DNA from 2 places in the Mesorhizobium humile genome. Region 1 is predicted to be linked to the other one. Evidence: predicted binding sites of a transcription regulator. Region 1 holds the regulator's gene; the other holds the start of a gene.
The links. Region 1 encodes LexA, which represses DNA repair genes until DNA is damaged. Its sites were predicted from a motif close to TGTTCNNNNTGTGTTCNG; they were not measured.
Positions count from the first base shown of each region.

Region 2: the regulator LexA is predicted to act here: its motif matches at 1,757-1,774, upstream of parE (DNA topoisomerase IV subunit B).

Region 1 covers NZ_JAVIIV010000008.1:110,847-115,271, forward strand. The annotation lists gene RFM52_RS14455 (ComEC/Rec2 family competence protein) at 1-1,099, shown strand, start outside; gene lexA (transcriptional repressor LexA) at 1,140-1,874, opposite strand; gene kynU (kynureninase) at 2,331-3,578, shown strand; gene RFM52_RS14470 (AMP-binding protein) at 3,594-4,425, opposite strand, start outside.
Region 2 covers NZ_JAVIIV010000025.1:28,071-32,495, reverse strand. The annotation lists gene RFM52_RS27945 (type II and III secretion system protein family protein) at 1-636, opposite strand, end outside; gene cpaB (Flp pilus assembly protein CpaB) at 665-1,585, opposite strand; gene parE (DNA topoisomerase IV subunit B) at 1,840-3,894, shown strand; gene RFM52_RS27930 (FUSC family protein) at 3,937-4,425, shown strand, end outside.

The sequences.
Region 1 (4,425 bases):
TGCGCTTGTCGGCGCCTATGCCGGCTTTGCCGACTATCGCGCCGGCAAAACGACAGCGCCGCCGGCAAGGCGTTCGTTTCTCGGGTTCGTATCGCAAAAACTGGCGGTTGGCGTGGGCGGCGCCGCCATAACGTCGCTCATCGCAGGCAGCGCGACGTTGCTGTTTGCGATCTGGCATTTTCAGCGCGTGTCGCCGCTCAGCCTGCTGGCCAATCTGGCGGTCATGCCGATCGTTTCGCTGATCGTCATGCCGTTCGCCGTGTTGAGCGCGCTCGCCATGCCCTTCGGCTTCGACGGTCCCTTCCTCTTTGTCATGGGCAAGGGCCTGACGGCGATGATCGCCATTTCGGCGTGGATATCCGAGCGCTCACCGGTCGACGCCGTCGGGCTGATCTCGATCCAGTCGGTGCTGCTGGCGACGGTCGCGCTGGTCATCGCAACGATGGCGACCACGTGGCTCAGGCTTGCCGCGGTACCCTTCGCGCTCGCGGCGCTGCTGGCCATTCCCCATGTCCGCACGCCGGATGTGCTTGTCTCGGAGGACGCGCATCTGGTGGCGATGCCGATCGGAGGCGGCGAGCTTGCGATCAACCGCGCGCGCTCCAACGAGTTCACCACCGACAACTGGAAACGAGCGCTGAAAGCCGAGGATATCGTGCCGCCGGAGACGTTCGCCAAGGACGCCCTCGACATCGCCGATCCCGTCGACCTGCCGCCTGGCTCGCCCTTCTACTGCACCGGAGACCTCTGCATCGGCCGGCATCCTTCCGGCGCCATCGTCGCGCTTGCCGAGAACCGCGGCAGCGCCCGACCGGCCTGCGGGTTCGCAGATCTCATCGTCATCAACGATGCAACGGCCTACAACCCATGCCGCGATCCGCGCGTGCTCGTCGTCACCAAGCGGCAGCTGGCGCGCGACGGCAGCGCCGCCATCTTCTTCGATCCGCAATCGGCGACCGCCCGGCCAACCGTTCGCTACGCGGTCGACGAGCCATATCGTCCCTGGCACGAGCAGCGGAAATACACACGCGAGGCGAGGGGGCTGCCGCCCTATCAACGACCGGAAAAGCCGGCGGCCGCGCCGCAGCCGACAGAATAGATGTCACGCATTCCCGGCGAAGACCGCCGCGCGGTTCTGCTCAGTAGCGACGGATAAGTCCGACGAGCTTGCCCTGAACCTTGACCCGATCCGGTCCGAAGATACGGGTCTCATAGGCCGGGTTGGCGGCCTCGAGCGCGATCGAGGCACCCTTGCGGCGAAACCGCTTCAAGGTCGCTTCCTCGTCGTCGACCAGCGCCACCACGATCTCGCCCGGGCTTGCCGTATTGGCGTTGCGGATGATGACGGTGTCGCCGTCGAAGATACCGGCCTCAATCATCGAGTCGCCCTTGACCTCCAGCGCATAGTGCTCGCCGCCCATGATCATGTCCGGCGGCACCGAGATCGAGTGCGTCTGGTGCTGGATGGCGTCGATCGGCACGCCGGCGGCAATGCGGCCCATCACCGGAATGGATACGGCCGAAACAGCGTCGTCGTCATTGCTGGGTGTCGGCGTGCGCGAGGGCGCTGCCGGCTTGACCTGGCGGTTAAGATTGCCTTGGCCGCCCTGGATGACGCTTGGCGAGAACTTCTTCGCGGCATTCAGGCCAGGCGCGATCGAGTCGGGCAGGCGCAAGACTTCGAGGGCGCGCGCCCGGTTCGGCAGCCGGCGAATGAAGCCGCGCTCTTCCAGCGCCGTGATCAGCCGGTGGATGCCGGACTTCGAGGCAAGGTCGAGCGCCTCCTTCATCTCGTCGAAGGATGGAGGAATCCCGCTCTCCTTCAGGCGTTCATGGATGAACATCAGGAGTTCATGTTGTTTGCGCGTCAGCATTGGCGGCCCCCACGGGTTCTGAAACCAGAATCGGAAAAACAAACCCAGAACAAACACTATCTGTTCCAGTTGTGTTCCGCAACCGTTTAAAGTTTAATGAATTTCTTAAGGCTGCCGAAACAATGTTGCATTCGAGGACGCCAGCCGCCGCCAGTAGGGCGGTGGCATTGATTCCGCTCGATTTTGCAGCACTGCCTAAGTTGAAACAGCAGGCAGCGCCATCACGAAAGCGCGGGTCGGACCGCGTGGACCACCCTTTGCGCATGCTGCACCGTGAACGAAACGAACCCAAAATGCCAACTTCGGCGATTTGCCGGTTCTCTGTTCTCGCGGTCTATGGACCATCTAACACAGGACGAAAGGTTCTTGCCCCGACGCCGACTGGGGTGAGACAACCGCCGTTGGCCGTCTGGCGATTTGCGAGCGGCGCTGGGTCGAGATGGAGGCGGTAACGCGATGAGGGGAATTCCTGGCCGTGCTGAAGTCGAGGCGATGGATGCCGCGGATCCGCTGCGCGCCCTGCGCGATCGCTTCATCCTGCCGGAAGGGGTGATCTATCTCGACGGCAACTCGCTGGGTGCGGCGTCCTCCGAGGTTTTCGACGAGATCGAGAAAGCGGCAACGCGCGAATGGGCGCATGATCTTATCCGCGCCTGGAATACCGCGGGCTGGTTCCAAATGCCTGTCGAACTGGGCGACCGGCTCGGGCGACTGATCGGCGCGGCGGCCGGACAGACCGTCGTTTGCGATACGACGTCGATCAACATCTACAAGGTCCTGCATGCGGCGCTGGCGATGCGGCCCGACCGATCCGTGATCGTTGCCGAGGGCGACAGTTTTCCGACCGATCTCTACATGGCGGAGGGCGTGGCCTCCACGCGTCCTGGTACGGTGCTGCGGCTCGAAGGTGTCGACGCCCCGACGATCGAGGAACTGATCAACAGCCAAGTCGCGGTCATCCTGGTCAACCACGTCAACTACAAGTCCGGCCGGTTGCGCGACATGGCGGCCTTGACGCGCAAGGCCCACGAAGCCGGCGCGCTGATCGTCTGGGACCTCTGCCATACGGCAGGCGCGTTGCCGGTGGATCTTGATGGTTCGAGTGCCGACTTCGCTGTCGGCTGCACCTACAAGTATCTCAATGGCGGCCCGGGCGCGCCCGCCTTCATCTATGCCGCGAATCGCCACCACGGCGACATTCGCCAGCCGCTCAGCGGCTGGTGGGGGCACGCCCGGCCTTTCGCGTTCGAGCAGGGCTACGCCATCGGCACGGGCATCCGCCGGTTCCTGTGCGGAACACAGCCGGTGCTGTCGATGCGGGCGCTGAAGGGCGCGCTGGACCTCTGGGACAAGGTCGACATGAATGCCGTGCGCGACAAAAGCATCGCCCTGACGGACTTGTTCATCCGGCTTGTCGAAGCCCGATGCGGCGCCTTCGGCCTCGAACTGGAAAGCCCGCGCGATGGCGCCGAGCGTGGCAGCCAGGTGTCGTTCGCCCATCCGCACGGTTACCAGGTGATGCGCGCCCTGATCGAGCGCGGCGTGATCGGCGATTTCCGCGCGCCATACACCATCCGCTTCGGCTTCACACCGCTCTATGTCGGCTATCGGGATGTCTGGGAGGCCGTCGAAGTGCTGGAAGACATCCTGCGCACCGGCGTCTGGCGGGAAGCGCGCTTCGCGGTCAAGGAGGCCGTCACCTGAATCGGGCTTTCTCGCTCAATGGGGCTTTTCGGCGCGCAGGCGGAAGCGCTGGATCTTGCCGGTCTGGGTCTTGGGCAAGGCGGCGATGAACTTCACCGAGCGCGGGTATTTGTAGGGCGCGATCGTTGCCTTGACGTGATCCTGCAGACGCTTGACCGTCGCGGCATCCGGCGCCGCGCCCGGCGCCAGCACGACATGCGCCTCGACGATCTGGCCGCGTTCGGCGTCCTCGGCGCCGATGACGGCGCATTCCGCGACATCCGGATGCGACAGTAGCGCGGCCTCGACTTCCGGCCCGGCAATGTTGTAGCCGGCGCTGACGATCATGTCATCGGAGCGGGCGGCGAAATGGAAGAAGCCGTCTTCGTCCTGCACGAAGGTGTCGCCCGTCAGGTTCCAGCCATCCCGCACATAGTCCTTCTGGCGATCGTCGGCCATGTAGCGGCAACCTGTCGGCCCACGCACCGCCAGCCTTCCCGTCGCGCCATGCGGCAACTCGCGCATCTCCTCGTCGACGATGCGCGCCTCGTAGCCGCCCACCGGCTTGCCGGTCGATGCGGGCTTCATGTCGTCGAAGCGATTGGAGATGAAGATATGCAGCATCTCGGTGGCGCCGATGCCGTCCAGAATCGGCTTGCCGGTCTTTCGCGTCCACTCTTCGAAGACGGGAGCGGGCAACGTTTCGCCGGCAGACACGGCGACGCGCAGCGAAGACAGGTCGGCGCCTTCGTCCATGGCCTTGAGCATCGCCCTGTAGGCCGTCGGCGCCGTGAAGGAGATGGTCGCCCTGTAGGTCTCGATGATGTGGATCATGTTGGGCGGCGTCGCCTGCTCCAGCAATGTCGCC
Region 2 (4,425 bases), on a different contig from region 1:
GCCATAGGCGAAATTGGCGGAGTATTTGGCGCCGAGGTCCTGGCCGGCCTGACGGTTGATCTCGACGAAGCGGACGTTGAGCTGCACCTGCTGCGAGGACGAGATGTTGACCGAGTTGATGACTTCCTCATTGCCGGAAAAGCGCGACGCGATCTTGCTGGCCTTATCGGCGGCGACCGCATCGTCGGCCTCGCCCGACAGCACGACGCGGCCGTTCGCCGAACCGACCTTGATCTTGGCGTCGGGCACGCTGGCGCGGATGGTGCTGGCCAGCTGGTCGGTATCCAGCGTCACCTCGATGTCGATGGTGCCGACAAGCTGCTTGTTCTGGTCGAAGAGCGCAATGCCGGTGGTGCCCAGATTGTTGCCGAGCACGTAGAAGGACTTGTCGGTCAGCGGATTGACGTTGGCGATCTCAGGATCGCCGATGACGATCTGGTAGAAGGCGGCGCTCGTCATGATCGTCTTGGGCTTGCCCTTGGCAACCTTGATCGAGGCGTTCTTGTTCGCCGAGACATAGACGATTTCATTGTCCGCCCTTGCCGGCCCGGTGACGCCAAGCATTGCCGCCGCCAGCGCTATCGCGCCGAGAAGACGCCATCCCCCGGTCGTCCGAAATGCATCAAACCCGAACATCTTGCCCCGTCCCGCCGGTCCCCACCGGCTATTGCTGCAGTTCCTGCGGCGGTTCCCGTGAAGGAACCTTGTATTCCTCGACCTTGTCGCCGCGCGTCACGATCACCGTCTTGAATTTCGGCTTGTCCTCATCCTTCGTCACCGCGTTGACGAGCGAGGCGGCGCTCGCCTGCGCGTTTGCGGCAACCGACCCGCCGAAGGAGGAGATGGTCGTAAGCCCGCCTTTGCTGGCGCTGGCGTCAGCCGCGGAACGCAAGGACAGCGACAAGGAGCCGACGGTGCGAGCGAGCGCCACTTTCTGCGCCCCTTCATTGGTCACCTCGAGGGTCACGGAATTGGCGACCTGCGGCTCGGTCTTGCGTTCGTCGGTGCCCTGTCCGACCGAAAGCACCTTGGCGTCGGACACGACGATCTCGGACGTGACGGTCGAGCCGGCGGCGCCCTGCGCATTCTTGGACACTTCCTGGATATCCCCCGCGTCGCGCGTCAGCACGACGTCGACACGGTCTCCCGGCGTGATGAAGCCGCCGACGCCGGCGATCTCATCGGTACGGATGGTGACGGCCCGCATTCCCGGCGACAGCATGTTGGAAAGGGTGGCGCGGCCGTTTGGCCCCGACAGCTTGGCGAGCAGCACCGGTTCATTGACCTCGATCGGCGACAGCACCACCCGGCTGCCGTCCGCAAGCAGCTTATCGATGGTCGGGAAAGCGCCCTGCGGCAGGGAATCTTGCGGCCACGGAATCTCGGCGAGCTGCGGCCGTCCGAGCTCCATGCCGTAGCGCAGCGGCGCTTGAGCCACCACGATGGTCTTTAACTCGACCTTGGGTTGCTGCGGGGCTTCGACCGTGACGACCTTGACCTCGGGCTGAGCCTTCGCCTGGCTCTTGACCCAGAAATCCGCCGCAAAGATCGAGATCGCGCCGAAAACGGCGGCGATGCCGATCATGGGTATGGCCCTGCCCCTCACAACGAAACCCCTGACGCCCGTGGTCTTTTGTTGGTTAGGCCTCACGCTAGGCATTAATGTTAAAGAATAAGGAACACCGGGCCTCACGGACCGCCCTATTTCGGCCGGCTTGGTTATCGAATGGTTTTGGAATAAGAGACAGTTTGATCCCTGAACGGAACAGGAACTCGTTCGCCCGTCAAAAGCGTGGCAGTATCGAGACGTGATTCGCATTACCGGACGCTAGGCCCAGCATGGACGACAGCAACGACCTCTTCGGCAAGATGGAAAAGCCGGCACAGCCGGTGCGCGCGCCCTCGCGCCCGGCCGATCCGCTGGTTCAGGCCGCGAAGCGCTTGACCGCCGCCCGTGATGGCAGCGAGGGCTACAGCGCCGCCGACATCGAGGTTCTGGAAGGGCTGGAGCCGGTGCGCCGCCGTCCAGGCATGTATATCGGCGGCACCGACGACAAGGCGATGCATCACCTGTTCGCCGAGGTCATCGACAATTCGATGGACGAAGCTGTTGCCGGTCACGCCACTTTCATCGACGTCGAGCTTTCCGCCGACGGCTTCCTGACCGTCACCGACAACGGCCGCGGCATCCCGGTCGATCCGCATCCGAAATTCAAGAAGCCGGCGCTCGAAGTCATCATGACGACGCTGCATTCGGGCGGCAAGTTCGACTCCAAGGTCTACGAGACCTCCGGCGGCTTGCACGGCGTCGGCGTTTCGGTCGTCAACGCGCTGTCCGACCACCTCGAGGTCGAGGTCGCGCGGGGTCGTCAGCTCTACCGCCAGCGTTTTTCCCGCGGCGTCCCGGTCAGCGGTCTTGAGCATCTCGGCGAGGTCCACAATCGCCGCGGCACCAGGACCCGCTTCCATCCCGACGAGCAGATTTTCGGCAAGGGCGCCGCCTTCGAACCGGCGCGGCTTTACCGCATGACGCGCTCGAAGGCCTATCTGTTCGGCGGCGTCGAGATCCGCTGGACCTGCGATCCGTCGCTGATCAAGGACAAGGACCAGACGCCGGCCAAGGCCGAGTTCCATTTCCCAGGCGGCCTGAAGGACTATCTCAAGGCGACGCTCGGCGACGAATTCCAGGTCACGCGCGAGGTCTTCGCCGGCAAAGGCGACAAGCAGGGCGGCCACGGTTCGCTCGAATGGGCGGTGACCTGGTTCGGCGGCGACGGTTTCCTCAACTCCTATTGCAACACCATTCCGACCCCCGAAGGCGGCACGCATGAGGCCGGCTTCCGCAATGTGCTGACGCGCGGGCTGCGCGCTTATGCCGATCTGATCGGCAACAAGCGCGCCTCGATCATCACCACCGACGACGTGATGATCTCGGCCGCCGGCATGCTGTCGGTGTTCATCCGCGAGCCGGAATTCGTCGGCCAGACCAAGGACAGGCTGGCGACGATCGAGGCGATGCGCATCGTCGAAAACGCCCTTCGCGACCCGTTCGACCACTGGCTGGCCGACAATCCGCAGGAAGCCTCGAAGCTTCTGGAGTGGGTCATCGCGCGCGCCGATGAGCGCGTGCGCCGCCGCCAGGAAAAGGAAGTCTCGCGCAAGAGCGCGGTGCGCAAGCTGCGCCTTCCGGGCAAGCTCGCCGACTGCACGCAGAACGCCGCCGCCGGCGCCGAGATCTTCATCGTCGAGGGTGACTCGGCCGGCGGCTCGGCCAAGCAGGCGCGCGACCGCGCCAGCCAGGCGGTGCTGCCGCTGCGCGGCAAGATCCTCAACGTCGCCTCCGCCGGCAACGACAAGCTCGCCGCCAACCAGCAGATTTCCGACCTCATCCAGGCGCTCGGTTGCGGCACGCGCTCGAAATACCGCGACGAGGACCTGCGCTACGACCGCGTGATCATCATGACCGACGCCGACGTCGACGGCGCGCACATCGCTTCGCTGTTGATCACCTTCTTCTATCAGGAGATGCCGAACCTGATCCGCGGCGGCCATCTCTACATGGCCGTGCCGCCGCTCTATTCGATCAGGCAGGGCGGCAAGGTCGGCTACGCCCGCGACGACGCGCACAAGGACGAATTGCTGCGCACCGAGTTCACCGGGCGCGGCAAGGTCGAGATCGGCCGCTTCAAGGGCCTGGGCGAGATGATGGCCTCGCAGCTCAAGGAGACCACGATGGATCCGAGGAAACGCACGCTTCTGAGGGTCGATGTGATCGACGCCGAGCAGGCCACCAAGGATGCCGTCGACGCGCTGATGGGCACCAAGCCCGAGGCGCGCTTCCGCTTCATCCAGGAACGTGCCGAATTCGCCGAGGCGGACGTGCTGGATATCTGATCGCCTGCTGGTCCATAACAGTCTCCGGCACGGAGAACCGATGTGACCTGGACGCGGTTGAAAGAGCTTGTCGAGACGCCGCTGAGCGGCCTGACGCAGCCGACCCGTTCGGACTGGATTTTTGCCCTGCGCACGGTTTCGGCCGGACTGATCGCGCTGCTTGTCGCCTACGCCCTGAAGCTCGACCATCCGCAATGGGCGATGATGACGGTGTTCATCGTCGCGCAACCAGTCGCCGGCATGGTGCTGGCAAAGGGCTTCTACCGGCTGCTCGGCACACTGGCCGGCGGCTTGGCCGCGGTCGGCATCACATTCCTGTCCGGCGCCAATCCCTGGGTGCTGGTCACTATCCTGGCGCTCTGGATCGGCATCTGCACGCTTGTATCCTCGCTGCTGCGCAACCCGGAGGCCTATGGCGCGGCGCTTGCCGGCTACACGGCGATGATCATCAGCCTGCCGGCGCTCGGACAGCCGCATATCGTCGTCGACCTTGCGATCGCGCGCTGCGCGGAGATCGTGCTCGGCATCGTC